3 regions of the Streptomyces sp. NPDC006134 genome follow, and region 3 is predicted to be linked to each of the others. Evidence: riboswitches for the same ligand, from Rfam matches in the RefSeq annotation. Region 3 holds a riboswitch; each other region holds the start of a gene.
The links. A riboswitch is a leader RNA that binds a small molecule or an ion and turns the genes downstream of it on or off. The one in region 3 is predicted to bind thiamine pyrophosphate.

Region 1: another riboswitch for thiamine pyrophosphate. It lies ahead of ABZ340_RS08725 (thiamine ABC transporter substrate-binding protein); the one in region 3 lies ahead of thiC (phosphomethylpyrimidine synthase ThiC).
Region 2: another riboswitch for thiamine pyrophosphate. It lies ahead of thiO (glycine oxidase ThiO); the one in region 3 lies ahead of thiC (phosphomethylpyrimidine synthase ThiC).

The regions. Positions count from the first base shown of each region.
Region 1 covers NZ_JBEXTV010000009.1:155,794-165,342, forward strand. The annotation lists gene whiG (RNA polymerase sigma factor WhiG) at 1-427, shown strand, start outside; gene ABZ340_RS08685 (helix-turn-helix domain-containing protein) at 535-1,092, shown strand; gene ABZ340_RS08690 (M23 family metallopeptidase) at 1,436-2,074, opposite strand; gene rpsB (30S ribosomal protein S2) at 2,356-3,219, shown strand; gene tsf (translation elongation factor Ts) at 3,413-4,249, shown strand; gene pyrH (UMP kinase) at 4,446-5,204, shown strand; gene frr (ribosome recycling factor) at 5,398-5,955, shown strand; gene ABZ340_RS08715 (phosphatidate cytidylyltransferase) at 5,955-7,181, shown strand; gene rlmN (23S rRNA (adenine(2503)-C(2))-methyltransferase RlmN) at 7,262-8,368, shown strand; TPP riboswitch at 8,417-8,522, shown strand; gene ABZ340_RS08725 (thiamine ABC transporter substrate-binding protein) at 8,602-9,549, shown strand, end outside.
Region 2 covers NZ_JBEXTV010000016.1:121,635-131,183, reverse strand. The annotation lists gene ABZ340_RS13495 (NAD(P)/FAD-dependent oxidoreductase) at 1-62, shown strand, start outside; gene ABZ340_RS13490 (hypothetical protein) at 109-1,029, opposite strand; gene metF (methylenetetrahydrofolate reductase [NAD(P)H]) at 1,086-2,009, opposite strand; gene thiE (thiamine phosphate synthase) at 2,184-2,849, opposite strand; gene ABZ340_RS13475 (Rv2175c family DNA-binding protein) at 3,234-3,599, opposite strand; gene ABZ340_RS13470 (FAD-dependent oxidoreductase) at 3,688-4,851, opposite strand; gene ABZ340_RS13465 (hypothetical protein) at 5,015-5,377, opposite strand; TPP riboswitch at 5,430-5,542, shown strand; gene thiO (glycine oxidase ThiO) at 5,540-6,712, shown strand; gene thiS (sulfur carrier protein ThiS) at 6,709-6,909, shown strand; gene ABZ340_RS13450 (thiazole synthase) at 6,914-7,708, shown strand; gene pknB (Stk1 family PASTA domain-containing Ser/Thr kinase) at 7,797-9,549, shown strand, end outside.
Region 3 covers NZ_JBEXTV010000026.1:93,583-103,131, reverse strand. The annotation lists gene ABZ340_RS18975 (YibE/F family protein) at 1-1,011, opposite strand, end outside; TPP riboswitch at 1,083-1,272, shown strand; gene thiC (phosphomethylpyrimidine synthase ThiC) at 1,265-3,058, shown strand; gene ABZ340_RS18965 (hypothetical protein) at 3,211-4,083, opposite strand; gene ABZ340_RS18960 (metallophosphoesterase) at 4,290-5,381, opposite strand; gene ABZ340_RS18955 (LacI family DNA-binding transcriptional regulator) at 5,681-6,793, opposite strand; gene hisC (histidinol-phosphate transaminase) at 7,258-8,337, shown strand; gene ABZ340_RS18945 (cyclophilin-like fold protein) at 8,357-8,788, opposite strand; gene ABZ340_RS18940 (cytochrome ubiquinol oxidase subunit I) at 8,991-9,549, shown strand, end outside.

The DNA.
Region 1 (9,549 bases), on a different contig from region 3:
CACGCTGGAGGCGCGGCTGCGGCGGACCCCCACGGAGGGCGAGGTGGCCGCCGAGCTGGGCATCGCCGTCGAGGAACTCCACGCCGTCTTCAGCCAGTTGTCGCTGGCCAACGTGGTGGCACTGGAGGAGCTGCTGCACGCCGGCGGCGAGGGCGGCGGCCGGCTGAGCCTGATGGACACCCTGGAGGACACCGCCGCCGACAACCCGGTGGAGGTGGCCGAGGACCGGGAGCTGCGGCAGCTGCTGGCACGGGCCATCAACACGCTGCCCGACCGGGAGAAGACCGTGGTCACGCTGTACTACTACGAAGGGCTCACCCTCGCCGAGATCGGGAACGTGCTGGGCGTGACCGAGAGCCGGGTCAGCCAGATCCACACCAAGTCGGTGCTGCAGCTGCGGGCGAAGCTGGCCGGATTCGGACGCTGACCCGCCCTCGGGCGCGGCACGGCAGCCGGGTGAGGGGAGGGAGTGACTCCCGCCCGCGGTGGCGCGTCCGTAAAGTGGACGGCGTGCCAAGGATTCGAGCGGCCTCCGTGGTCGAGCACCGGTCGATGCAGCGTGCCGCCCTGCTGGACGCGGCACGCTCCCTGCTGTCCGAGGGCGGGACGGAGGCGCTGACCTTCCCGGCCCTCGCGGAGCGCACGGGGCTGGCCCGGTCGTCCGTGTACGAGTACTTCCGGTCGCGCGCGGCGGTCGTCGAGGAGCTGTGCGCCGTCGACTTCCCTCTCTGGGCGGCGGAGGTCGAGGCGGCGATGGCCGCGGTCGACGGGCCGGAGGCCAAGGTCGAGGCGTATGTGCGCAAGCAGCTCGACCTCGTCGGCGACCGGCGGCACCGGGCCGTGGTGGCGATCTCGGCGAGCGAACTGGACGCCGGGGCCAGGGAGAAGATCCGGGCGGCCCACGGCGGCCTGGTCGCGATGATCGTCGAGGCGCTGGGAGAGCTGGGGCACGCCCAGCCCCGGCTGGCGGCGATGCTGCTGCAAGGGATCGTCGACGCGGCGGTGCGGCGCATCGAACTGGGGGCCGCGGAGGACCCGGCGTCGGTCACGGACGCGGCGGTCTCGATGGCACTGCGGGGCGTACGGGGCTGACGAGGGCGGCGCCGGGTGGGCGCCGTCTTCGCCATCGTCGGCACGGTGTGCCCGCGTCCGTGACCCGCCGGTTCCGCCGGTTCCGCCGGTTCCGCGGAGGGGGAGGTGCCCGGCCGCCGTTGGTGCGCCGGTGTGTCTGCCGATGGCTGCGCGAGGCAGTGGTCCCCCTCCCCCCTCCCCCCTCCCCTCCCTCTCTCCCACCGCCGTGACGGCCGAAGCGCCCACCGAGGCCGGTGCCGCCCCACCACAGCCCGCGGCCCCACCACGGCCGGTGCCGCCCCACCACGGTTTCGCCCGCCCCGCCCCGGCCCGCGCTGTGGGCGGGGGCGGAAGACGGCGGCTGTCACGGCGGCAGTGGTACGCCGAGTACCGGCAGCAGACGCGTCGGGCCCGCCCGCAGCAGCCATGGCGGCAGCAGCGTCAGAGGGTTCAGATAGGTCCCGGCGGCGCGCAGACCCCAGTGCAGGCACGGCGCCGCGCAGTGGGACCCCGTCGGCTCCACCGCGCCGATCACCTCGCCCGCCGTCACCTCCTCGCCCTCGCGCACCGACGCCCGGACCGGTTCGTACGTCGTCCGCAGGGGCGGGTCGCCCGTGCCCGCGAGTTCCACCGAGACGACGCCCTTCCCGGCCACCCGGCCCGCGAAGGACACCCGTCCCGGAGCCACCGCGCGCACCGGGGCGCCCGGCGGCGCGGCGAGGTCCACGCCGCGGTGGCCGGGGGCGTACGGGCCGGGCGGAGGCGCCCAGCCCCGCAGGACCGGGGGACGGGTGCCGACCGGCCAGACGCGGCCCACGGCCGGTACTGCCGGTACCGCCGGTACCGCCGGGCCGGTGGGCCGCCCGCCGGCCGTGACCACCGCCGCCGGAACCGGAACCGGAGCGGGCACCGGGCCCGAGCCCGGACCCGGACCCGGACCCGGCAGCAGCGCCGCCAGGAGGGCCGGCCACGTCCACGGGTGCACGCATCGCCTCAGTCGCATGCGGCAACCCTGCCGCGCCGCCGCCGCTCACGGCCGGGACCTGTGGAGTACTCGCCGGTTGTGGACGGCGGCGTCACCCGGTGCCTCCCGGGTCCCGTACACTTCTGGTGGCGACCCGGGCCACCGGGTCGACTTCGCACGCCCCGGTATCGGGGCCGGCACGCGTCGGTCTCCCGGTATCAGCGCCCCTCGGTCCTACGCGGCACGGCGCACCGCGGGCGTCAGGCGCGGGAGCCGTCCGGCACCCGCGGCACAACCGAGAACTCAAGGAGAGTACGGCCATGGCCGTCGTCACGATGCGGGAGCTGCTGGAGAGCGGCGTCCACTTCGGTCACCAGACCCGCCGTTGGAACCCGAAGATGAAGCGCTTCATCTTCACCGAGCGCAACGGCATCTACATCATCGACCTGCTCCAGTCGCTGTCGTACATCGACCGCGCCTACGAGTTCGTCAAGGAGACCGTCGCCCACGGCGGCACGGTCATGTTCGTCGGCACGAAGAAGCAGGCGCAGGAGGCCATCGCCGAGCAGGCCACCCGCGTCGGCATGCCCTACGTCAACCAGCGCTGGCTGGGCGGCATGCTCACCAACTTCTCGACCGTCTACAAGCGTCTGCAGCGCCTGAAGGAGCTGGAGCAGATCGACTTCGAGGACGTCGCGTCCTCCGGTCTGACCAAGAAGGAGCTCCTGGTCCTCTCGCGCGAGAAGGCCAAGCTGGAGAAGACCCTCGGCGGTATCCGCGAGATGCAGAAGGTGCCCAGCGCCGTCTGGATCGTGGACACCAAGAAGGAGCACATCGCCGTCGGCGAGGCCCGGAAGCTGAACATCCCGGTCGTCGCGATCCTCGACACCAACTGCGACCCCGACGAGGTCGACTACAAGATCCCGGGCAACGACGACGCGATCCGCTCCGTCACCCTGCTCACCCGCGTGATCGCCGACGCCGTCGCCGAGGGCCTGATGGCCCGCTCCGGCGTCGCCGAGGCCGGCAAGGGTGACAAGGCCGCGGGCGAGCCGCTCGCCGAGTGGGAGCGCGACCTGCTCGAGGGTGAGAAGAAGGACGCCGAGGCCGAGAAGCCGGCCGAGGCCGCTCCCGCCGAGGCCCCGGCTGCCGAGGCTCCGGCCGCCGAGGCCGAGCAGGCCTGACCGACCCGTCAGCGTCAGTGGTGACGGCGGGAGCGGTGACATGATCCTCCCTCGCCCCTGGGGCGGGGGAGGTGCCCTCACCGCTCCCGCCGTTCACCCGTAGGTCAGCGGAAGGACAGCGTGGTCCGGCTCCATGGACCGCGCATCCCGCAGATCTTCGATCTTCCAGACTTCGAGAAAGATTCACAGACTCATGGCGAACTACACCGCCGCCGACGTCAAGAAGCTTCGTGAGCTCACCGGCGCCGGCATGATGGACTGCAAGAAGGCGCTGGACGAGGCCGAGGGCAACGTCGAGAAGGCCGTCGAGGCGCTCCGCATCAAGGGCCAGAAGGGCGTCGCCAAGCGCGAGGGCCGTTCCGCCGAGAACGGTGCCGTCGTCTCGATCATCGCCGACGACAACTCCTCCGGTGTCCTCGTCGAGCTGAAGTGCGAGACGGACTTCGTCGCCAAGGGTGACAAGTTCCAGGCCGTGGCCCAGGCCATCGCCGAGCACGTCGCCAAGACCTCCCCGGCCGACATCGAGGCGCTGCTCGGCTCCGAGATCGAGCCCGGCAAGACCGTCCAGGCGTTCGTGGACGAGGCCAACGCCAACCTCGGCGAGAAGATCGTCCTGGACCGCTTCGCGCAGTTCGCCGACGGTTTCGTCCTCGCCTACATGCACCGCACGATGCCCGACCTGCCCCCGCAGATCGGTGTCCTCGTCGAGCTGGATAAGCCGAACGCCGAGGTCGCCAAGGGCGTCGCCCAGCACATCGCCGCCTTCGCGCCGAAGTACCTCTCCAAGGAGGACGTCCCGGCCGAGGTCGTCGAGGCCGAGCGCCGCATCGCCGAGGAGACCACCCGCGCCGAGGGCAAGCCCGAGGCCGCCCTGCCGAAGATCGTCGAGGGTCGCCTCAACGGCTTCTTCAAGGACGCCACGCTGCTCGGCCAGCCGTACGCGCTGGACAACAAGAAGTCCGTCCAGAAGGTCCTGGACGAGGCCGGTGTCACCCTGAAGCGCTTCGCGCGCATCAAGGTCGGCATCTGAGTCCGCACCGCGACGGACACGCGACCCCGGTAGGGTCGACAGCAGTCGTCTGCGCGTTCGCGTAGGCCGATCCGCACACGCGGGCGGCGGACGACAGCAGATCTGACGAGGAGGCCATTGCCGCGCATGGGATGCGAACCACCCACCGGCAATGGCCTTCTTCGCATGTGCAACACGTAACAGAGGCGGGATCTCCATGACCACCAAGGCCGACAAGAGCGACGACGGCAAAGTACGCGGCCGGTTTCTGCTGAAGCTGTCCGGAGAGGCCTTCTCCGGCGGCGGCGGCCTGGGCGTCGACCCCGACGTGGTGCACGCCATCGCCCGCGAGATCGCGGCCGTCGTCCGGGACGGCGCGCAGATCGCGATCGTCATCGGCGGCGGCAACTTCTTCCGCGGCGCGGAGCTCCAGGTACGTGGCATGGACCGCGCCCGCTCCGACTACATGGGCATGCTCGGCACCGTCATGAACTGCCTCGCCCTCCAGGACTTCCTGGAGAAGGAAGGCGTCGACTGCCGCGTGCAGACCGCCATCACCATGGGCCAGGTCGCCGAGCCGTACATCCCGCTGCGCGCCGTGCGCCACCTGGAGAAGGGCCGCGTCGTCATCTTCGGTGCGGGCATGGGCATGCCGTACTTCTCCACCGACACCACCGCCGCCCAGCGCGCCCTGGAGATCGACGCCGAGGCACTGCTGATGGGCAAGAACGGCGTCGACGGGGTCTACGACTCCGACCCGAAGACCAACCCCGGCGCGGTCAAGTTCGACGCGCTCGGCTACGGCGAGGTCATCACCCGCGACCTGAAGGTCGCCGACGCCACCGCCATCACCCTCTGCCGCGACAACAGGCTCCCGATCGTGGTCTTCGAGCTCTTGAAGGAGGGCAATATCGCCCGCGCCGTCAAGGGTGAGAAGATCGGCACGCTGGTGGGCGACGAGGGCAGCCGGGACTGACCCCGGACCCGCCCCGGCCGGGGCCGCGCCTGTCCGCACCACCTGTACGAGGGACGGACGGGACGGAGCCGGGCCGGGGGATGGACAATGTCCTGCCGGTCGGGAACCGTGCAGGAAGAAGACGCGACGCAGCCGGCCGCCGCCCCCGCAAGGAACCGCAGCCGGGCCTACTCAAGACACGCAGGAGCAAGTGGTGATCGAAGAGACCCTCCTCGAGGCCGAGGAGAAGATGGAGAAGGCCGTCGTGGTCGCCAAGGAGGACTTCGCCGCGATCCGCACGGGCCGTGCGCACCCGGCGATGTTCAACAAGATCGTGGCCGACTACTACGGCGCGCCGACGCCGATCAACCAGCTGGCCTCGTTCTCCGTGCCCGAGCCGCGCATGGCCGTGGTGACGCCGTTCGACAAGAGCGCCCTGCGCAACATCGAGCAGGCGATCCGCGACTCCGACCTGGGCGTCAACCCGAGCAACGACGGCAACATCATCCGCGTGGTGTTCCCCGAGCTGACCGAGGAGCGCCGCCGCGAGTACATCAAGGTCGCCAAGAGCAAGGGCGAGGACGCCAAGGTCTCGATCCGCTCCGTGCGCCGCAAGGCCAAGGACGCCATCGACAAGCTGGTCAAGGACGGCGAGGTCGGCGAGGACGAGGGCCGCCGTGCGGAGAAGGAGCTCGACGACACCACCGCCAAGTACGTCGCCCAGGTGGACGAGCTCCTGAAGCACAAGGAAGCGGAGCTGCTCGAGGTCTGATGAACGACTCTTCCTGGGGGGCGCCGCCGCAAGCCGGGTACTGGGGGCCCACCGACCGGGGGCATGCCCAGGGGGCAGCCCCGGCGGGTCCCGCGTACGATGCGCACCAAGCGCAGCAGACTCGCCCCATGCCCATCGTGCCCGACGTACCCGAACACGGCGGAGACCAGGATGACGACCGGGGGGCCGCTCGGCTGAGCGGCCCCTTGTTCCGCGACGAGACGCCGCAGCCGCAGCCGGGACCGTACGGAACGCCGCAGCCGGGACCGTACGGGCCGCCGCGGACGGACCTGTACGACACGCCGCAGCCGCGGCCTCACGACACGCCGCAGGCACCGCCCTCGGGGGCCGTGCCGCAGAATCCGGAGCCCATGCCCGACGCCCCGCAGCCGGCACCCGCGCCGCAGAAGAAGAGCGCGGGGCGCGACCTGGGTGCCGCGATAGGGGTCGGGGTCGGGCTCGGAGCGGTGATCGTCGCGTCGCTGTTCATCGTCAAGGCCGTCTTCGTCGGCGTGATCGCCGTCGCCGTCGTGGTCGGCCTGTGGGAGCTGACCAAGCGGCTGGACGAGCGCAAGGGCATCAAGGCGCCCCTCGTCCCGCTCGCCGTCGGCGGTGCGGCCATGGTCGTCGCCGGTTACGTGCGCGGCCCCGAGGCCGCCTGGGTGGCGATGGCGCTGACCGCGCTGGCGGTGCTGGTCTGGCGCATGACGGAACCGCCCGAGAACTACCTGAAGGACGTCACGGCGGGCGTCTTCGCCGCCTTCTACGTGCCGTTCCTGGCCACGTTCGTCGCCCTGATGCTGACGGCGGACGACGGCCCCTTCCGCGTCCTGACGTTCCTGCTGCTGACGGTCGTCAGCGACACCGGCGCCTACGCCGTCGGCTGGCGCTTCGGCCGCAAGAAGCTCGCGCCCCGCATCAGCCCCGGCAAGACCCGCGAGGGCCTGCTCGGGGCCGTCGCGTTCGCGATGGCCGCGGGCGCGCTGTGCATGCAGTTCCTCATCGACGACGGCTCCTGGTGGCAGGGCCTGCTGCTCGGCCTCGCGGTCGCGGCCAGCGCCACGCTCGGCGACCTCGGAGAGTCGATGATCAAGCGGGACCTGGGCATCAAGGACATGGGGTCGCTGCTGCCGGGCCACGGCGGCATCATGGACCGCCTGGACTCGCTGCTGCCGACGGCTCCGGTGGTGTGGCTGCTGCTGGTGGCCTTCGTGGGGGCCGGCTGACCTGCGGATTCCTCGGTGCGGGGCCCGTCGTCCACAGGGCGGCGGGCCCCGCTTCGTATGTCTGCGACACTGGTAGAGCCATGCCTAAGCCCGGAGAACTCACTTTCGTCGCCCCGCGCGGAGCCAAGAAGCCGCCGCGGCACCTTGCCGACCTCACGCCCGCCGAGCGCAAGGAGGCCGTCGCCGCGATCGGCGAGAAGCCGTTTCGCGCCAAGCAGCTCTCGCAGCACTACTTCGCGCGGTACGCGCACGACCCGGAGCAGTGGACCGACATCCCGGCCGGCTCCCGCGGCAAGCTCCAGGAGGCGCTGCTGCCGGAGCTGATGACCGTGGTGCGGCACCTGTCGACCGACCAGGGCACCACGCGCAAGACGCTGTGGCGCCTGTTCGACGGGACGCTCGTGGAGTCCGTCCTCATGCGGTACCCGGACCGGGTGACCATGTGCATCAGCTCGCAGGCCGGGTGCGGCATGAACTGCCCGTTCTGCGCCACCGGGCAGGCCGGCCTGGACCGGAACCTGTCCACCGCGGAGATCGTGCACCAGATCGTGGACGGCATGCGGGCCCTCAGGGACGGCGAGGTGCCGGGCGGTCCGGCCCGGCTGTCCAACATCGTCTTCATGGGCATGGGCGAGCCGCTCGCCAACTACAACCGGGTCGTCGGGGCCATCCGCCGGCTCACCGACCCCGAGCCGGACGGGCTCGGGCTGTCGCAGCGCGGGATCACCGTCTCGACGGTGGGCCTGGTCCCGGCCATCCACCGCTTCGCCGACGAAGGCTTCAAGTGCCGCCTGGCGATCTCGCTGCACGCGCCCGACGACGAGCTGCGCGACACCCTCGTCCCCGTGAACACGCGGTGGAAGGTGCGCGAGGTGCTGGACGCCGGGTTCGAGTACGCCGCGAAGTCCGGGCGGCGGCTGTCCATCGAGTACGCGCTGATCCGGGACATCAACGACCAGGCGTGGCGCGGCGACCGGCTCGGGCGGCTGCTCAAGGGCAGGCCCGTGCACGTCAACCTCATCCCGCTCAACCCGACGCCGGGCTCGAAGTGGACCGCCTCGCGGCCCGAGGACGAGAAGGCGTTCGTGGAGGCGATCGCCGCCCACGGTGTGCCGGTGACCATCCGGGACACCCGTGGACAGGAGATCGACGGGGCGTGCGGACAGCTCGCCGCGAGCGAACGGTAATCTGACCGTCGTAAGAACAACTTCACACTCGTCCGTAAGAACATCTGCATATTCCGACAGGGGAGCGCCACAGCGCTGAGAGTGCGGCACCGGCCGCAGACCCTCCGAACCTGGCCCAGGTCATTCTGGGTAGGGAGATCGGTCACCACTCGAGCTGTTGCGCCCCGCCCGGGACACCCTCCGAGGGTCCCGGGCGGGGCCGCGTCTCTTCCTGGTCACCCAGGAGGACATCAGTGAGCATCACCAAGAAGGCCACCGTGCTGGCCGTCGGGCTCGGCCTGGTCACGCTGTCCGCGTGCGGGTCGTCCGGCGGCGGCGACGAGGCGTCCGGCGGCTCCAGGACCGTGACCCTGGTCAGCCACGACTCGTGGGCCGCGTCGAAGGACGTCATCGCCGCCTTCGAGAAGAGCTCCGGCTACAAAGTAAGGGTCCTGGAGGACGGCGACGCCGGGCAGGCCGTCAACAAGGCGATCCTGACCAAGGACAACCCGCAGGGCGACGTCTTCTTCGGCGTCGACAACACCCTGCTGTCGCGCGCGCTCGACAACGGGCTGTTCCAGCCGTACGAGCCGAAGGACGCGGACCGGGTGAAGCCGGAGTACCGGGCCGACCAGGACAAGCACCGGGTCACGGCCGTCGACACCGGCGACATCTGCGTCAACTACGACAAGAAGTGGTTCGACGAGCACGAGCTGACCCCGCCCGCCTCCTTCGACGACCTGGCCGAGCCGCGGTACAAGAACCTCCTGGTCACCGAGAACGCCGCCACCTCCTCGCCCGGCCTCGGCTTCCTCCTCGGCACCGCCGCCCGCTACGGGGACGACGGCTGGCAGGACTACTGGAAGAAGCTGAAGGCCAACGGCGTGAAGGTCGTCGGCGGCTGGGAGGAGGCCTACAACGAGGAGTTCTCCGGTTCCGCCGGCGGCAGGAAGGCCAAGGCCGACCGGCCGCTGGTCGTGTCGTACGCCTCCTCGCCGCCCGCCGAGGTGATCTACGCCGACCCCCGGCCGGACACCGCCCCCACGGGCATCGTCCCCGGCACCTGCTTCCGCCAGGTGGAGTACGCGGGGCTGCTGAGCGGCGCGAAGAACCCCGAGGGCGGCAAGGCGCTCCTGGACTTCCTGATCGGCAAGCGGTTCCAGGAGGACATGCCGCTGAACATGTTCGTCCACCCGGTGCGG
Region 2 (9,549 bases), on a different contig from region 3:
TGTCGGGTGCGCTGGTCGCGGGGCTGATCGTGGAGGGGCCCGGGTTCCGGGGTTCCCAGTGAGCCGGCCGGGGCGGCCGACACCGTCCGGCGGGGCGGTCCGGCCGGCTCAGTAGCGGTACTGCTGCTCGTCGTAGCCCGGCGCCTGCGGCTGCCCGCCGCCGTGGTACGGGTACGGCTGCTGCTCCTGCGGGAGCTCCGCGCCGTAGGGCTCGTCGGTGCTGCGCTGCTGCGGCACCCACACGCCGCCCGGCGGCGTCTGCCCGTGGCCGCCGGTGGCGTACGGGTCCTGCCCGTAGCCCTGCCGGTCGCCGTAGCCCGTGTCGTAGGGGGCGCCGCCGTAGGTGTGGGTGCCGATGTACGGGTCGGAGTAGGCGGCGTACTGCCGGTCGCCCACGGTGTCGTAACCGTATCCGTGCCCGCCCTGGCCCGAGGGGTCGTAGGCGTAGGGTCGGTCCGCGGTCCGGCTGTGGCCGGGGCCGCCGTACAGGCCGTACGCGCCGGTGTCGTCCGGCAGGGGCAGCGGCTCGTACACGGCGGTGGTCTCCGCGGCCGTGGGCGCGGCGGGGCGCGCGGGGGTGAAGACGTCGTCGCTGTCGTAATCGTCGTGGCCGTCGTGGCCGCCGTAGCCGTCATGGCCGTGCGAGACGCGGTCGTCGGCCTGTGCGCGGCCGTCGTCGCCGTAGCCGCCCTCGGCCGCCTCCACGCCGGAGACCTCCAGGGTCGGTTCCTGGCGGCCCCGCCCCGCGCGGCGGCGCCGGTCGCCGGTCAACTTCGGCGCGGAGACCGCCCAGCCGGCCGCGAAGCCGCGGCGGAACGACAGGGTGACGTAGGTCTGGCCGACCGCGAAGGCCGCCGCGCCCAGTGCGATGACGACGACGGACGGGATGAGCACACCGGCCACGACACCGAGGAAGCCGGTGAAGGCGAGCAGCCGCCAGCGCAGGCGTGCCTTGTACTGCAGCAGCACCTCACCGAGCAGCCACAGCGCGACGATGCCGAACGCGATGTAGAGGACCGTCCAGCCCATGTACGCCCCTCTCCCAGTGGACGCCTCGCAGTGTGTCGTACACGCGCGCGACCGGTCTAGTCCTGCGGTGGGTGGTGCAGGCCCAGGTTCTCGTAGATTTCCAGCGTCGCCGTGGAGTTGTTGAGCGTGATGAAGTGCAGACCCGGCACTCCCTCGGCCAGCAGCCGCGCGCAGAACTCCGTGGCGAAGTCGATGCCAATGGAGCGTACCGCCGCCGGATCGTCCTGTGCCGCGAGGATCCGCTCTTTCAGGTCGTCCGGGAACGAGGCGTTGCTGAGCTTGGGCAGCCGCTCCAGCATCTTCACGCTGGTCACCGGCATGACCTCGGGGATGATCGGGGTCTCGCAGCCGGCCGCGGCGACCTTGTCGCGCAGCCGGAGGTAGGACTCCGGCTGGAAGAACATCTGCGTGATCGCGTAGTCGGCGCCGGCCCGGCACTTGTCGACGAAGTGCGCGACGTCCGCGTCCCAGTCGGCGGAGCGCGGGTGCATCTCCGGGAAGGCGGCCACGCCCACGCAGAAGTCGCCGGACTCCTTGATGAGGCGGACGAGTTCGGCCGCGTAGGTCAGGCCCCGCGGGTGCGGGACCCACTCGCCCATCGGGTCGCCGGGCGGGTCGCCGCGCACGGCCAGCATGTTGCGGATCCCGGCGTCGGCGTACTGGCCGATGATGTTGCGCAGCTCCGCGATGGAGTGGTTGACGGCGGTGAGGTGGGCGACCGGCGTCAGGGTGGTGTCGGCGACGATCTGCTGGGTCTCCTTGACCGTGCCCGCCCGGGTGGAGCCGCCGGCTCCGTAGGTCACGGAGACGAAGTCGGGGGCGACCGCCTCGACCCTCCGCAGCGCGCTCCACAGGTTCTTCTGCCCCTTGGGGGTCTTCGGCGCCGAGAACTCGAACGAGTACGTCGTCTTGCCGGCGGCGAGGATGTCGCGCACGGTCCGTGCGCGATCAGTCCTGGTGGATGCGGTTCCGAGGGCCATACGGGCAGGTTAGCCAGGGGGCGTCGGTCCCCCAACCGGAGGCCCATGATTTGCCCGATATGCCGACTTGTTGTCCACTCCTTGGACAGTCCGCCGCGAACGGGCCCTCGCCACCGGCCGGCCGCCGCACCTGCCGCGGCCGCCACACCGCCGTGGCCGCCACCGCCACGGCCGCTACGCCTGCCGCAGCCGCTTCGCGAACTCGGCCGCCGCCGCGCCCGGGTCGTCGGCCTCGGTGATCGCGCGGACGACGACGACGCGCCGGGCGCCCGCCTGGAGGACCTCGTCGAGGTTGCCGAGGTCGATGCCGCCGATGGCGAACCAGGGGCGCTCGGTGCCGAGCGCGGCGGTGTGGCGGACGAGGTCCAGGCCGGGCGCGTGGCGGCCGGGCTTGGTGGGGGTCGGCCAGCACGGACCGGTGCAGAAGTAGTCCACGCCTTCCTGGACGGCGGCCGCGGCGGCCTCGGACTCGGCGTGGGTGGAGCGGCCGATGAGCACGTCGTCGCCGAGGATGGCGCGGGCGGCGGGCACGGGCAGGTCGCCCTGGCCGAGGTGGAGGACGTCGGCGCGGGCGGCGTGGGCGACGTCGGCGCGGTCGTTGACCGCGAGCAGCTTGCCGTGCCGGGCGCAGGCGTCGGCGAAGACCTCCAGGTGCTCCAGCTCCTCGGCCGCCTCCATGCCCTTGTCGCGCAGCTGCACGATGTCGACGCCGCCGGCCAGCACCGCGTCCAGGAACTCGGGCAGGTCGCCCTGGCGGGTGCGGGCGTCCGTGCAGAGGTAGAGCCGGGCGTCGGCGAGGCGGGCGCGTGCGGTGGTGGTGGTGGCGGCGGTGCCGGGCATGCGGGTGTCCCCCCGGAGTCGGTGGCGTACGGGAATTCCCGTCGCGGGCGGCTCGGGAATCCCCGTCGATTGAGTGGCGCGGGAATCCCCCTTGGCGAGTGGCTCGGGGATTCCTGTCGAACGGGTGGTGCGGGGATCACCCGTCGCGACGGGCGTACGGGTGATCCCCGGATGCCGGTGGCGACGAGTCTCCCCCGGGTGCCGGTGGCGACGGAGGCACCCCGTCGCGGGCGGCGTGCGGGCTCCCCCGGCGGGCCCGGCCGGCGGGGTGTTCCCGTGGCCGGTCACGGCCGGGGGCTCCCGTCGGCCGGTGGCCTGCGAGCCGCGGGCCGACGGGGCGTGACCCCGGCCGGCCGCGGCCCGCGGGCCGGACGGTGCGCCGGGTCAGACGGCGAGCGCCTGGGCCCGGCGCTTCACCTCCGTGCCGCGGTTCTCACGCAGCGCCTGCGCGGGGGTGCCGGGCAGGGTCGGGTCGGGCGTGAAGAGCCACTCCAGCATCTCCTCGACCGTGAAGCCGTCGTCCCGCAGAAGCGTCAGGGTCCCGGACAGGCCCTTGACGACCTTGTCCCCGTCGATGAAGTCCGCGGGGACGTGCAGCGCGCGGTTCTCACCGCGGCGTACGGCGATGAGCTGGCCGTCCTTCACCAGCTGCCGCACGCGGGTCACCTCGACACCGAGCATCTCGGCGATGTCGGGCAGGGTGAGCCAGGCGGGCACGAGAGCATCGATCTTTGCGTCAATCTCGGTCACGCCTCCAGCCTGCCATCCGGCACCGACAGTGGGAAACCGGACCCCGCCCCGCCCGGCCCGGCGAAAGGCGCCCGGCCGCCTCCCGGCGTCAGGCGGTGGCCGACTTCGGCGGCCGGGCCGGGTCCTCCAGCAGCACCGGGTCCATGGGTGTCCCGGCCTCGATCAGCCGTCTGCCCTGGGCCAGGTCCCGGGGGCGCCCCACCGCCAGCAGGGCGACCAGCCGGTTCTCCCGCAGCCAGCACACGGTCCAGGCGGGCCCGGACGGGTCGCCGCGCCACAGGGTGGTGTCGGCCGCGGCGTGGTGGCCGGCGTACTGGACGAAGCGGCCGAACTGCTCGGACCAGAAGTACGGCACCGGGTCGTAGGCCGCCGCGGCCCCGCTCACGATGTCCGCGGCCACCGTGCGCGGCCCCTGCAGGGCGTTGTCCCAGTGGTGGACCATCAGGCGCGTGCCGTAGCGGGCCGACGGGAAGGAGGCGCAGTCACCGACGGCGTAGACGTCCGGTACGGAGGTGCGCAGGCGGTCGTCGGCCACGACCTCGCCGTGCGCGCCGAGCGTGACGCCCGAGCCGGCGAGCCAGGCGGTGGCGGGCCGGGCGCCGATGCCGACGACGACGGCGCCCGCGGGCAGCCGTGTCCCGTCGTCGAGGACCACCGCGCCGGGCTCGACGCGCTCCACGCGCGCGTGGGTGCGCAGTTCGGCGCCGGCCTCGGCGTACCAGGCCGTCATCGGCGCGGCCACCTCGGCGGGCAGCGCCCCGGCGAGCGGACGGCCGGCGGCCTCCACGACGGTCACCGCGCAGCCCGCCTCGCGCGCGGCCGTGGCGAACTCGGCGCCGATCCAGCCCGCGCCGACGACCACGACGTCGTGCTGCCGGGCGAGGACCGGGCGCAGCCGTTCGGCGTCGTCCAGGGTGCGCAGCAGATGCACGCCGGGAACGCCCTCGGCGCCCGGCAGCCGCACCGGTTCGGCGCCGGTGGCCAGGACGAGGACGTCGTACGGCACGGGCCCGGCGGAGGTGTCCAGGACGTGTGCCCCGGGGCGCAGGCCCAGGGCCTCGCAGCCCAGCCTCAGCTCGATGCCGAGCGCCTCGAAGTCGAGGTCGAAGGCGGAGCCCTCGGCCGTGCCGAGCAGGATCGCCTTGGACAGCGGAGGCCGGTCGTAGGGCTGGTGGGGTTCGGCGCCGATCAGCGTCACGGTGCCGGTGAAGCCCTGTTCTCGCAGGGCGGCGGCGGTCTGCACGCCCGCCATGCCGGCGCCCACCACGACCACGCGGCGCGGCGCGGACGCGCCCCTCTCCCCCGTCGTCTCCCCCGTCGTCTCCTCCGTTCGTCCCGGCTCTCCCGGGTTCTGCGTCTGCTCGCTCACCCGATCACCATAGACACCCGCGGCGGTCCGGGCGGCTGACGGGACATCAGCCGGCGCCGGTGCCCGCGTGCTCCGCGACCTGCTCCACCACGCTGGTCCCGCTGCCCGTCTGCGACTCCCACTCCCAGGACTCCTCCAGCCGCACCCGCCCGTCGGGCAGCTCCACGACCGCCGAGACGCAGTGCCCCGACGACGTGGTGCCGTCGGTCTTGAGCTGCACGTACCGGAAGTCGAGCCGGTCGCCCTCGCGCGTGCCGGTCAGGAAGCCGCGGACGACGTCGCCGCCCGCGTACTCGGCCCAGACCTCGCCGTCCTTCTCGTGGTAGGCGAACCGGGTGCGGGTGCCCACCTGGCCCGGCGCCTGATCGGCGACCGGGGCGAGGACGAGACCTTCGAGCGAACGGGCCATGGACGGAGGCTCCCTTACAGACACGCAGAACCAAGGGCTAGGGTGGCCAACGTAAAGCACTCGCGGGAGCCCGGACGCACCGGGCTGAGAGGGAGGCTGCGCGGCCTCCGACCGTACGAACCTGATCCGGGTCATGCCGGCGAAGGGAGGGGCTGGACGCCCATGTCACGTACGTCCGACACATCCGACGTCCTGGTCGTCGGGGGCGGGGTCATCGGCCTGGTCACGGCCTGGCGGGCGGCGCAGCGCGGGCTCGCCGCGGCCGTCGTGGACCCCGAGCCGGGCGGCGGGGCCGCCCGGGTGGCGGCCGGGATGCTGGCCGCCGTCACGGAACTGCACTACGGCGAGCAGACCCTGCTCGCCCTGAACGTCGCCTCGGCGCGCCGGTACCCGGAGTTCGCGGCCGAGCTCGCCGACGCCACCGGCCACGACCTCGGCTACCGCCGCTGCGGCACCCTCGCCGTCGCCCTGGACGCCGACGACCGCGCCCACCTGCGGGAGCTGCACGCCTTCCAGCTCCGGTCGGGCCTGGAGTCGGAGTGGCTGTCGGGGCGCGAGTGCCGGCGCCTGGAGCCGATGCTCGCGCCGGGCGTGCGCGGGGGGCTCAGGGTGGACGGCGACCACCAGATCGACCCCCGGCGCCTGGCCGCCGCGCTGGTGACCGCCTGCGAGCGGGCGGGCGTGGTCTTCCACCGCGCGTGGGCCGAGCGGCTCACCGTCGTCCGGGACCGGGCGACGGGCGTGGTCACGGCCGACGGCACGGCGCTTGAGGCCGGGCGGACGGTCCTGGCCGCGGGCAGCCTCAGCGGGCGGCTCGCGGGCGTCCCGGACGCCGTCCTGCCCCCCGTACGGCCCGTGAAGGGGCAGGTCGTGCGGCTGACGATGCCGGACGGGCAGCCGCCGCTGCTGAACCGGACGGTACGGGCCGTGGTGCGCGGCAACCCCCTCTACCTGGTGCCCCGGGAGAGCGGCGAGCTCGTCGTCGGAGCGACCAGCGAGGAGATGGGCTGGGACACGACGGTGACCGCGGGCGGCGTGTACGAGCTGCTGCGCGACGCCCACGAGCTGGTCCCCGGCATCACCGAGCTGCCGCTGGCGGAGACCCTCGCGGGCCTGCGCCCCGGCTCTCCGGACAACGCGCCGCTGCTCGGCCCGACCGCCCTGGAGGGCCTGCTGCTGGCCACCGGCCACCACCGCAACGGCGTGCTGCTCACCCCGGTCACCGGCGACGTCATGGCGCACGTCCTGGCCACCGGCGACCTCCCCGCCGAGGCCCGCCCCTTCACCCCCGCACGCTTCACCACCACCCCCGCACTCACGGAGCAGCCCGCATGAACGTCCTGGTCAACGGGGAGCCGCGCGAGGTGGCTCCCGGCACGGCCCTCGACGCCCTGGTGAGGACCCTCACCCAGGCGCCGTCCGGAGTGGCCGCCGCCCTGAACGAGACCGTCGTCCCGCGCGCGCAGTGGCCCGCCACGGCCCTGTCCGACGGCGACCGCGTCGAAGTCCTCACCGCCGTCCAAGGAGGCTGAACCCATGGCCGACGATCCCTTCGTCCTCGGCGGGACGACCTTCACCTCCCGCCTGATCATGGGCACGGGCGGGGCGCCCAGCCTCGACGTGCTGGAGCGGGCGCTGGTCGCCTCCGGCACGGAGCTGACGACGGTCGCGATGCGGCGCGTAAACCCCTCGGTGCACGGCTCGGTGCTGTCGGTGCTGGACAGGCTCGGCATCCGGGTGCTGCCGAACACGGCCGGCTGTTTCACGGCCGGCGAGGCGGTGCTGACCGCCCGCCTCGCGCGCGAGGCCCTCGGCACCGACCTGGTCAAGCTGGAGGTCATCGCCGACGAGCGCACCCTGCTGCCCGACCCCGTCGAGCTGCTGGAGGCGGCCGAGACACTGGTCGACGACGGGTTCACGGTGCTGCCGTACACCAACGACGACCCCGTGCTGGCGCGGAAGCTGGAGGACGTCGGCTGCGCGGCGATCATGCCGCTCGGGTCGCCGATCGGCTCCGGGCTCGGCATCCGCAACCCGCACAACTTCCAGCTGATCGTGGAGCACGCGCGCGTGCCGGTGATCCTGGACGCGGGTGCGGGCACGGCATCGGACGCGGCCCTGGCGATGGAGCTGGGGTGCGCGGGTGTGATGCTCGCCTCGGCCGTGACGCGGGCGCAGGAGCCGGTACTGATGGCGGAGGCGATGCGGCACGCGGTGGAGGCGGGCCGGCTGGCCCGGCGGGCGGGGCGCATCCCCCGGCGCCACTTCGCCGAGGCGTCCTCGCCGTCGGAGGGGCTGGCCCGGCTGGATCCGGAGCGGCCCGCATTCTAGGGCGGCGGCGGTCACCGGTGCGCCGCGGTGCGCCCGGCCGCCGCTGCGGCGGTGAGCGGTGTCGGCGGCGGCTCGTAGACTCGCCTGCGTGGACACGACCCTTCAGGACCCTCTGGTCGGGCAGGTGCTCGACGGCCGGTACCGCGTCGACGCGCGGATCGCGGTCGGCGGGATGGCCACGGTCTACCGGGCCGTGGACACCCGCCTGGACCGCGTGCTCGCGCTGAAGGTGATGCACCCGACGCTCGCGGCCGACGCCTCGTTCGTCGAGCGGTTCATCCGCGAGGCCAAGTCGGTGGCCCGGCTCGCCCACCCCAACGTCGTCCAGGTCTTCGACCAGGGCACCGACGGGGCGTACGTCTACCTGGCCATGGAGTACGTCTCCGGGTGCACCCTGCGCGACGTGCTGCGCGAGCGCGGGGCGCTCCAGCCGCGGGCCGCGCTGGACATCCTGGAGCCGGTGCTGGCCGCGCTGGGCGCCGCCCACCGCGCGGGGTTCGTGCACCGGGACATGAAGCCGGAGAACGTCCTCATAGGGGACGACGGCCGGGTCAAGGTGGCCGACTTCGGGCTGGTCCGCGCCGTGGACACGGTGACGAACACCACCGGGGCCGTCCTCGGCACCGTCTCCTACCTGGCGCCCGAACAGATCGAGCAGGGCACCGCCGACCCGCGGGTCGACGTGTACGCGTGCGGTGTCGTCCTGTACGAGATGCTGACCGGCGCCAAGCCGCACGACGGCGACTCCCCCGCCCAGGTGCTCTACCGGCACCTCCACGAGGACGTGCCGCCGCCGTCGGCCGCCGTGCCGGGGATGCCGTACGAGCTGGACGAGCTGGTCGCCTCCGCGACCGCCCGCACCCCGCAGGTCCGGCCGCACGACGCCGTCGCGCTGCTGGCGCTGACCCGCCGGGCGCGCGGGACGCTCACCGCCGAGCAGCTGGACGCGGTGCCGCCGCAGGCGCTGGCCGCGGAGCACGACAACGCCGAGGACCGCACCAGCGTGATCCCCCGCGCCCTGACCGTGCCCCGGCCGCTGCCCGTCGGCGAGGACGACGGGGACGCCGGGCCGGACGGGGCCGCGGCGGACGGGGTCCAGCGCACGAGCCGGCTGGAGCCCCCGCCCGCGACCGCGGCCCCGCGCCGCCGCCCCGCCGTCCGGCGCGGCCCCCTCGCGATCGTCGCCGCCGTGCTGCTCGTGCTCGGTGTCGGCACGGGCGTGTGGTACATCAACTCCGGCCAGTTCACCAAGGTGCCGCCGCTGCTGGAGAAGACCGAGGCGCAGGCCCGGGACCGGCTGGAGGAGGCCGGCCTGGAGGTCGGCACGGTCCGGCACGCCCACAGCGACACGGTCGAGCGCGGCGCGGTCATCGGCACCGATCCCGGGCCGGGCGCCCGCATCCGCGGCAACGACGCGGTGTCGCTCACCATCTCCGACGGACCCGCGTTCGTGGAACTGCCCGATCTGGCGGGTTACCGGCTGGACAAGGCCCGCTCCGTGCTCCGGCAGGAGGGCCTGGAGCCCGGCATGGTCACGCGCGCGTTCAGCGAGGACGTCCCCAAGGGCTTCGTGGTCTCCACCGACCCGGCGACGGGCACCCGGATGCGCGCGGGCGCGGCGGTCGCGCTCACCGTCAGCAAGGGCCGCCCGGTGGAGGTGCCGGACGTCACCGGCGAGGACCTGGACGACGCGAAGACCGCCCTGGAGGAGGCCGGCCTGAAGGTCCGGATCGCCACCGACCAGGTCACCTCCGAGCACGACAAGGGCCAGGTCGCCCGGCAGTCGCCCGGCGAGGGGCGCCGGGTGGCCGCGGGCGACACCGTGACGCTGACCCTGTCCA
Region 3 (9,549 bases):
GTTGCCGGAGAGCGCGGCCCAGCCGATGAACAGCGACCCCAGGACACCGATCAGCAGCAGCGAGATCAGGGTGCCGAGCACCGCCACGGACGTACGGGCCGACAGCCCGTGACACAGGTACAGGGCGATCAGCATGATCGCACTCGACCCCACCACCGCCACGAGCAGCGGGTTCGAGCCCTGCAGGATCGCGGGCAGGATGAAGAAGTTCAGCACCAGGAAGCTGATGGCCAGCGCGACCAGCGCCATGACGCCCCGCAGCCGCCCGACGGCCACGACGGCGAGCGCGAAGATGCCGGCCAGCAGCGCCATCGGCATGCGCCGGTTGATGTCGGCGACCGAGTACTGCAGGTCCCTCGGCGCCGAGGGCTCGTAGGCGACCACGACCCCCTGGCCCTGGTGCAGTTGCCGTGACTGGTCGGGCTGCACGATCTCGGTGAACGTGCGGCCCTTGTCCTTGCCGGTGTCGACCCGGATCGTCGCCTTCTTGCAGGTCCCGTTCGCCTGCTGCACCGCGGAGGAGCCCTCGGCGGTGGAGGTGTCGCCGGTCGGGGGGACGGCCGAGGCGTTGACGTCCTTGCAGCTCACCTCGGTCACCCGGGTGACCGTGGCCTGCTGCGTCTGACGGTCGAAGCCGACGCCGGTGCGTTCGTGCGGCGGCGCACCGCCCGGCCACAGCACCGCGAGCCCGACAAGCACCGCCGCGGCGAACGGGATGAGGACCGCCGCGATGACCTTGCGCAGATGCCGGGAGACCGGCGTCGCCGGGCCATGGCTGTGCCCATGCCCATGGCCGTGCCCATGACCGCCCCCGGGCCCGTGCCCATGACCGCCCCCGGGCCCGTGCCCATGACCGCCCCCGGGCCCGTGCCCATGACCGCCCCCGGACCCGTGCCCATGACCGCCCCCGGACCCGTGGCCGTGTCCGTCTCTCGCACCGGGGCCGCTGCCGGCGCCGGGGCCGTGGGACGGATCGGGTGGAGGATAGGAGGGCTGCTGCGTCGTGGTCACCGACCGATCATCGCAAGAACCCGGGGGGCCCTCTGGTCACCGCGCCCGAAGGGACGCTAGCGTGGAGGCACCTTTGTACACGCGGGAGCTCGGAGCACCGGGCTGAGAGGGCGCTGACCTCCGTCCCAGCGACGTTTCACATGAAACGTCACCGAAGTCGGGTGATGTTTCCCACGGAACGTCGGCGGACGGACACCGCTGCGTCGACCGCCGAACCTGTTACCGGGTAATGCCGGCGTAGGGAGTAGGTCTCATGACCATCAAGGACGCACGCACGCCTGCCTCCACGCAGAACTCCGCCGACGGGGAGTCCACGGAGGCCGGGAAGTCCATCGGCTGGCACAAGGCGTACATCGAGGGCTCACGCCCCGACCTGCGGGTGCCGGTCCGTCAGGTGCACCTCACCAACGGGCAGTCCGTCACGCTGTACGACACATCGGGCCCGTACACCGATCCCCTCGTGGACACGGACGTCCGCAGGGGCCTGCCGCCGCTGCGGGAGAACTGGATCATCGCCCGCGGCGACACGGAGGAGTACGCGGGCCGTCCCGTCCGTCCCGAGGACGACGGGATCAAGCACACGTCACCGCGTGGCGGCCTGCGCAACCTCGACGCGGTCTTCCCCGGACGCCCGCGCCAGCCGCGGCGCGGACGGGACGGCCAGGCCGTGACACAACTCGCGTACGCGCGCCGGGGTGAGATCACGCCCGAGATGGAGTATGTGGCCATCCGGGAGAACGTGTCACCCGAGGTGGTCCGCGAGGAGATCGCCGCGGGGCGGGCGGTTCTGCCCGCGAACGTCAACCACCCGGAGATCGAGCCGATGATCATCGGCAAGCGGTTCCTGGTGAAGGTCAACGCCAACATCGGCAACTCCGCCGTGACCTCCTCCATCGAGGAGGAGGTCGAGAAGATGACCTGGGCGACCCGCTGGGGCGCCGACACGGTCATGGACCTGTCCACCGGGCGCAACATCCACACCACGCGCGAGTGGGTGCTGCGCAACTCCCCCGTCCCCATCGGCACCGTGCCGCTCTACCAGGCCCTGGAGAAGGTAGACGGCAAGGCCGAGGAGCTGACCTGGGAGATCTACAAGGACACGGTCATCGAACAGGCCGAACAGGGCGTGGACTACATGACGGTCCACGCGGGTGTGCGCCTGGCGTACGTGCCGCTGACGGCGAACCGCAAGACCGGAATCGTCTCGCGCGGCGGCTCGATCATGGCGGCGTGGTGCCTGGCGCACCACAAGGAGTCGTTCCTGTACGAGAACTTCGAGGAGCTCTGCGAGATCCTCGCCGCCTACGACGTGACGTACTCCCTCGGTGACGGCCTCAGGCCGGGCTCGATCGCGGACGCCAACGACGAGGCGCAGTTCGCGGAGTTGCGGACGCTCGGGGAACTCAACCGGATCGCGAAGCGTTTCAACGTTCAGACCATGATCGAGGGCCCGGGCCACGTCCCGATGCACAAGATCAAGGAGAACATCGACCTTCAGCAGGAGATCTGCGATGAAGCCCCGTTCTATACGCTCGGCCCGCTGACGACGGACATCGCCCCGGCGTACGACCACATCACCTCCGGCATCGGTGCCGCGATGATCGCCTGGTGGGGCACGGCCATGCTCTGCTACGTCACGCCGAAGGAGCACCTGGGCCTCCCCAACCGTGACGACGTCAAGACCGGCGTCATCACCTACAAGATCGCTGCTCACGCGGCCGACCTCGCCAAGGGACACCCGGGCGCGCAGGAGTGGGACGACGCGCTGTCCGACGCCCGCTTCGAGTTCCGGTGGGAGGACCAGTTCAACCTGGCCCTCGACCCGGACACGGCACGGGAGTTCCACGACGAGACGCTGCCGGCCGAGCCCGCCAAGACGGCCCACTTCTGCTCGATGTGCGGCCCGAAGTTCTGCAGCATGAAGATCTCGCAGGACATCCGCCGCCGGCACGGCGACAGCCAGGCCGAGATCGAGGAAGGCATGGCCCAGAAGGCGAAGGAGTTCGCGGCCGCGGGCAACCGCGTCTACCTGCCGATCGCGGACTGACCTCGCGTCACCGGCACGGGGCGGAGTGACGGAGCGACGAGGGGGCCGGCCGCCCGGCTCGCCCTCTGTCCTCCGCCCCGTCCGCCCGGCAGGTCCCGCCCGACGGGGTCACCCCCGCGGACCCCTGGGGCGGGCTGGTGCCGGCCTCTCGGCTACTCCGGCCGGTGTTCCGGGCCGCCGAAGTCCGGACTGGTGTAGTCCGGGCTCGTGAAGCTAGGACGGTGCTCCGTGGCCGGGCTGTCGTCGGGGCTGGTGAAGCCGGGCCGGTCGTAGCCGAGGACCGGCATACGGCCGGCCGGCGCGGACGGTGCCGTATGCGGCAGCGTGCCCGTCGTGCCCGGATCGGCGAGGGCGTCGCGCAGGAACGGCAGGATGCCGCGCTCCACCAGGGCGTCACGCCAGGCGTCCCTGGCCTCGGCCACCTCCCGGCTCGTCTCCCGGTACGGCCCGGCTTCGGCGAAGGGGCGGTTGCGCAGGGCGGTGACCAGCAGCCCGACGGCGGCGACGAGGATCGCGACCGCGGTGACGGCGCCGAACACCCACCCGGTGGTGAGCATCGTCCGGGCGAACGCCTGCTTCGGGTCGAGCATGCGCAGGACGTACCCCACGAGCAGGAAGATCACCGCGGCGGTCCCGGCGAGCACGGGCGCCAGCACCGCGACGACGGCGACGGCGCCCGCGCCTGCGGTCTCGGCGGCCTCCTCCACGGTGGCGGCGAATCCCGTCGTCCGCGCTCCCGGGCCGGGGGAGCCGGATTCACGGGCGGACGTCGTGGGGACCGGCGTCGCCGGATGGCGGAGCTCTTCGCGGACCTTGACGTAGTGCTGGTACTCGGTCGCGGCGGCGGCCGTGATGAGTGCGGTGGCGCTGAGCGCCATCGCGCGCAGTTGTTCGAGGTTGAGCCGCTGTCCGGCGGCGGACAGCTCCGGGCGGTGTGGTGCCAGGCGCAGCGCCTCGTCGAGGATCCGCTCGTACTCGTGCCGGTCCTCGCTCAACAGCTGCTGCGGAACGCTGTTCATGTGCATCCCCCGATGCTCCGTAGGGCTTGTGGCTCGGCATGCTGACGAACCGTCGGGCAGAAACGGAGGGGAGCCTGCTACGGATAAGCCGATGGTAGAGCGGTGACGGCACACGGTGACAGGGGGTTTACGGAAAATGGAGGCCGGCCTCCACGGAAAAATCCGTGCCGGCCTGCGCGGACGCCGTCGGAAAAAGGTCTGCCGGTGAACGGTCAGTCGTCGAGCGGGAGTTGCTGGACCAGCAGCTTCCCGGCCATCGTCACGCCGCCGTCCATCGCGATGGCGAGCCCGTCGGCGTACACGTGCGGTCCTTCGACCACGGGGCCGGAGCCGTCCTCGCCGTCCTCGGAGCCGACCTCGCCCAGCAGGTAGGGGATGGGGCTGTGCCCGTGGACGATGCGGGTGCCGCCGTACACGTCCAGCAGAGAGCGGACCGCGTCGGCGCCGCCCTCGTCACGGAAGGAGAACCGCTTGGTGAACTTGCGGAACAGGTCCCACACCTCGTCCGCGTCGTTGCGGGTGAGCGTCTCGTGGACGGTGTCGTTGACCTCTTCGATGGAGCGGCCGTAGTCGAGGTAGGCGGTGGTGTCGGAGTGGACCAGCAGGTGGCCGTCGACCTCCTCCAGGGCGTCGAGACGGGCCATCCACTGCAGGTGGTGGTCCTGGAGGCGGTCCATGTCGGTCTTCTGGCCGCCGTTGAGCAGCCAGGCCGCCTGGAAGGTGGCGGTGCCCGCGCCGGAGTTGACGGGCGTGTCGCCGAACCGCTTGGCGCCGAGAAGCAGCAGCTCGTGGTTGCCCATGAGCGCCTTGCAGTAGCCGCCGGCCGCGGCGGCCTCGGCGGACAGCCGCATGACGAGGTCGATGACGCCGATGCCGTCCGGGCCGCGGTCGGTGAAGTCGCCGAGGAACCACAGCCGGGCGGTGCCGGCGCACCAGTGCCCGGCGGCGTCGATGAGGCCCTTGTCCTGCAGGGCGGCCACCAGCTCGTCGAGATAACCGTGCACGTCACCGACGACGTACAGCGGACCGGGGCCCGCCGCGGGCTGCGAGGCCGGGGCGGACGCGGGGTCGGCGGACACCTGCGGCGTGTCGCCGGGGTTGATCACCGGCAGGTCGCGCTCGGTGGGCGTGTACCCGTCGGGGTGGGGATCCTCGTGGGGCGGAACGGCGTCGCCCGGGTGCGTGCCGTGGAGGTACGGAGCGGTCTCGTGGACGTATGCGGGCACGCGGAAGTCGCGCAACGTCGCCGTCCGCTCCACCTCGGGTCCCTGACCGGCCCCCTGAGTCATCGACCCCTCCACCATCGCGCCGCATCTGCACCGCTTCGGACTGCCTGGTCGCAGCGGCCCGCGGTGTCGTGGGCCCATCATAGGAATGCGGGTCGCGCCATGTGATGACCCCGGGGTGGTGAATCGGAGCAAGACTCCGGTTCGCTGCGGCTTTCGCCCCGATTGGGGCGGGCTTCGGCTGTCCCGTGACCGGCCGCGCCCCGCTCTCCGTCCCTGCGTGCCGTGTCTTCCGCGCCTGCCCGCCGGGCGCTGTCCGTGCCACCCCGCCGCGCGGAGAGGGCCTGGGGCCCGCCCGCGCGGCTCGTGGCGTCCTTCTACTTCCCCTCGGACGACCGGGGCGGGCTGACCGTCGTGCGCGGCGCGCGGCGCTGCGACGACGTGCGCACGATCAGCTCGGTCGGTATGACCTGCTCGACCGGCCGCTCCGTATGGACGCCCTCGATGGCGTCGATGAGCAGCTGTACCACCGCCGTGCCGATGCGGCGCGGCTTCAGCGACAGGGTCGTGATGGGCGGCTCGGTACTGGCGTACACCGTGGACTCGCTGCAGCAGACCAGCAGCAGGTCGTCGGGGACGCGCAGGCCGTAGCGGCGGGCGGCGGCGAGCAGATCGGTGCCGTTGGGGTCGAACAGACCGTAGACGGCGTCGGGGCGGTCGGGGCGGGCGAGCAGCCGGTCGGCGGCGACCGCGCCCGCGCAGGGGTCGTGCGCCGGATAGGCCTCGTAGACGGGGTCCTGGCCGACGCGCTCGCACCAGCGCAGGTACGCGGTGGTCGACAGGTGGGTGTACGTGTCGGTCGTGGTGCCGGTGAGGAGGCCGATGCGGCGGGCGCCGGCGGCGGCCAGATGGTCGAGGATGTCGAGGACGGCGGCCTCGTGGTCGTTGTCGACCCAGGCGGTGACCGGGAGGGAGCCCGCCGGGCGGCCGTCGGAGACGACCGGCAGACCCTGGCGGACCAGCTCGCTGACGACCGGGTCCTGGTCGGAGGGGTCGATGACGACCGTGCCGTCCAGGGCGACGTTGGACCAGACGTCGTGGCGGGAGGTCGCGGGCAGGATGACGAGCGCGTAGCCGCGGGCGAGCGCGGCGGAGGTGGCGGCGCGCGCCATCTCGGCGAAGTAGGCGAATTCGGTGAAGGTGAAAGGTTCATCCCCGTACGTCGTGACGGTCAGGCCGATGAGGCCCGACTTGCCGGTGCGGAGCGTACGGGCGGCGGCTGAGGGGCGGTAGCCCAGCCGGTCGGCGACCTCGCGGACATGGCGGCGGGTGGCGTCCGGGAGCCGGCCCTTGCCGTTGAGGGCGTCGGAGACGGTCGTGATGGAGACGCCGGCGGCGGCAGCCACATCTCTGATGCCTGCCCGGCCCGGCCGGCTGCCTCGGCGTGAGGTTTCCGCGCGGCTCACCTGGTGCTTCCCTGCTGCTGTCATGGCGAGCCGATAGTAGGGCTCATGCGACAGGGTAGGGCGGACGCATATGCGCGCATTGACAGGTACGTTTCTGCATGATCGAAAGAGGTTAACTACCTCTGAAACAAAGGCGGTTGGCCGTTCTTGAGTCAGTACGTGACGTGCCGCCGTGTACGGGCCTGGCAAGTCGCCGATGGTGTGAAGAGGGCTCAACTCACCTTCACGGGGGATGCGCGCCACGGCGTGAGCTACCGGCGCATAGATATATGTGTGGCGCGCCCCCGGGTCGTGCACCCCCGCCGTGAGCTGCCGTGAGCGGCCGTGAGCGGATGCCTCTGATGCCGAGGTGATCGGAGGGTCTGGTGGGGAAGCCGGCGCCGTGTCCGCAGGAGCCGCCGGTGGGCCGCGCACCTCTACGCACCGGCCTTGAATCCTCATAGGGTGAGGAGTATTCGATGCCGGTGGTGGTCACGAGGAGGACTGCGGTGAGCGAGACGAGCCCGAAGCTGCGCACGGAGCTGGAGGGAATCCCCACCTACAAGCCGGGCAAGCCCGCCGCGGCCGGCGGTCCGGTGGCCTACAAGCTGTCCTCCAACGAGAACCCCTACCCGCCGCTGCCGGGCGTGATGGAGACCGTGACGGCCGCGGCCTGCTCCTTCAACCGTTACCCCGACATGGCCTGTACGGGCCTGGCGGACGAGTTGTCCGAGCGGTTCGGGGTCCCCGTCTCCCACCTGGCCACCGGCACCGGCTCGGTCGGTGTGGCGCAGCAGCTGATCCAGGCGACGTCCGGCCCCGGGGACGAGGTGATCTACGCCTGGCGGTCCTTCGAGGCGTACCCGATCATCACGCAGATCAGCGGTGCGCGGTCGGTGCAGGTGCCGCTGACGCCGGGGGACGTGCACGACCTGGACGCCATGGCCGACGCCGTCACCGACCGCACCCGGCTGATCTTCGTCTGCAACCCGAACAACCCGACCGGCACGGTGGTGCGGCGGGCCGAGCTGGAGCGGTTCCTCGACCGGGTGCCCGGCGATGTGCTGGTGGTGCTCGACGAGGCCTACCGCGAGTTCATCCGCGACCCCGAGGTGCCCGACGGTGTCGAGCTCTACCGTGAGCGGCCCAACGTCTGCGTCCTGCGGACCTTCTCCAAGGCCTACGGTCTGGCCGGGCTGCGGGTCGGCTTCGCGATCGCCCACGAGCCGGTGGCGGCGGCGCTGCGCAAGACGGCGGTGCCGTTCGGGGTGAGCCAGCTCGCGCAGGAGGCGGCGATCGCCTCCCTGCGGGCCGAGGACGAGCTGCTGGGCCGGGTCGGCTCGCTGGTGTGCGAGCGCACGCGCGTGGTCGACGCGCTGCGCGGCCAGGGCTGGACGGTGCCGGAGACCCAGGCGAACTTCGTGTGGCTGCGGCTGGGGGAGCGCACGGTGGCGTTCGCGGAGGCCTGCGAGCGGGCCGGGGTGGTCATCCGGCCGTTCCCCGGCGAGGGTGTGCGGGTCACGGTCGGGGAGAGCGAGGGGAACGACATCTTCCTGAAGGTGGCGGAAGAGTTCCGCAAGGAGGCGTAGCCGTCGGGCGGCCGGCGGATCAGGCGTCGGCCGCCTCCACGCGTACCGGGTCGCCGTCGCGGACCGTCGCCAGCAGGCGGGGGTCCCCGTCGAGGCGGCCCAGGACGTTGCAGGGGCTCGCGAGGCGGCACTCGTCGCCGCGCGAGATCGGCGTGGGCCCGTAGGGGAGGGCCAGCGCGTCGCCGTCGGTCCAGAAGGCGACCGTGCCCGGCTCGACGACCTGCCGGGCGTCCGTTTCACGTGAAACCGATACTCCCGTGTCGAAATAGACCTCCTCGCCCCAGGTGTGGGCGGTCGAGGTGAGTGGCAGTGCCTTGCGGAGGGCCTGCGTCGTCGGAGTGTCGTCGAGGGTCGCGGTGAGGTGTCCCGCTGGCCATGAGATTCGTATACGCGTCTGCGGTGTGTGGGGGTCCGCGTGCTCGCGCGGGGCCGAGTGTCGCTGTGTCTCCATGCGGCGGATTCAACAAGATGTTGAAGTTCCTGCCAAGGGGGTTGACGTCACAGGGGACCCCCCTTCCGGCGTCGAAAAGCTGTAGGTCATAATTGCTTGTGAATGTGAACGCGTTCACAAGCGTGTCTGATAGCTCCCGAGATAGGTGTGACATACACGCACAAACTGCCGCTGACCACGGCGATGTAAGGAGAGCGACGACGTGGACATGGCTCTGGCGCCGGAGACCCTGGCGCGCTGGCAGTTCGGTATCACCACCGTCTACCACTTCCTCTTCGTCCCCCTGACGATCTCCCTGGCCGCCCTGACGGCCGGGCTGCAGACCGCGTGGGTGCGGACGGAGAAGGAGAAGTACCTCAGGGCGACCAAGTTCTGGGGCAAGCTGTTCCTGATCAACATCGCCATGGGCGTGGTCACGGGCATCGTGCAGGAGTTCCAGTTCGGCATGAACTGGTCGGACTACTCCCGCTTCGTCGGTGACGTCTTCGGTGCGCCGCTCGCCTTCGAGGCCCTGATCGCCTTCTTCTTCGAGTCCACCTTCATCGGCCTGTGGATCTTCGGCTGGGACAAGCTGCCCAAGAAGATCCACCTGGCCTGCATCTGGATGGTGTCGATCGGCACGCTGCTGTCGGCGTACTTCATCCTCGCGGCCAACTCGTGGATGCAGCACCCGGTGGGCTACCGGATCAACGAGGAGAAGGGGCGGGCCGAGCTCACCGACTTCTGGGCCGTCCTCACCCAGAACACCACGCTCAACCAGG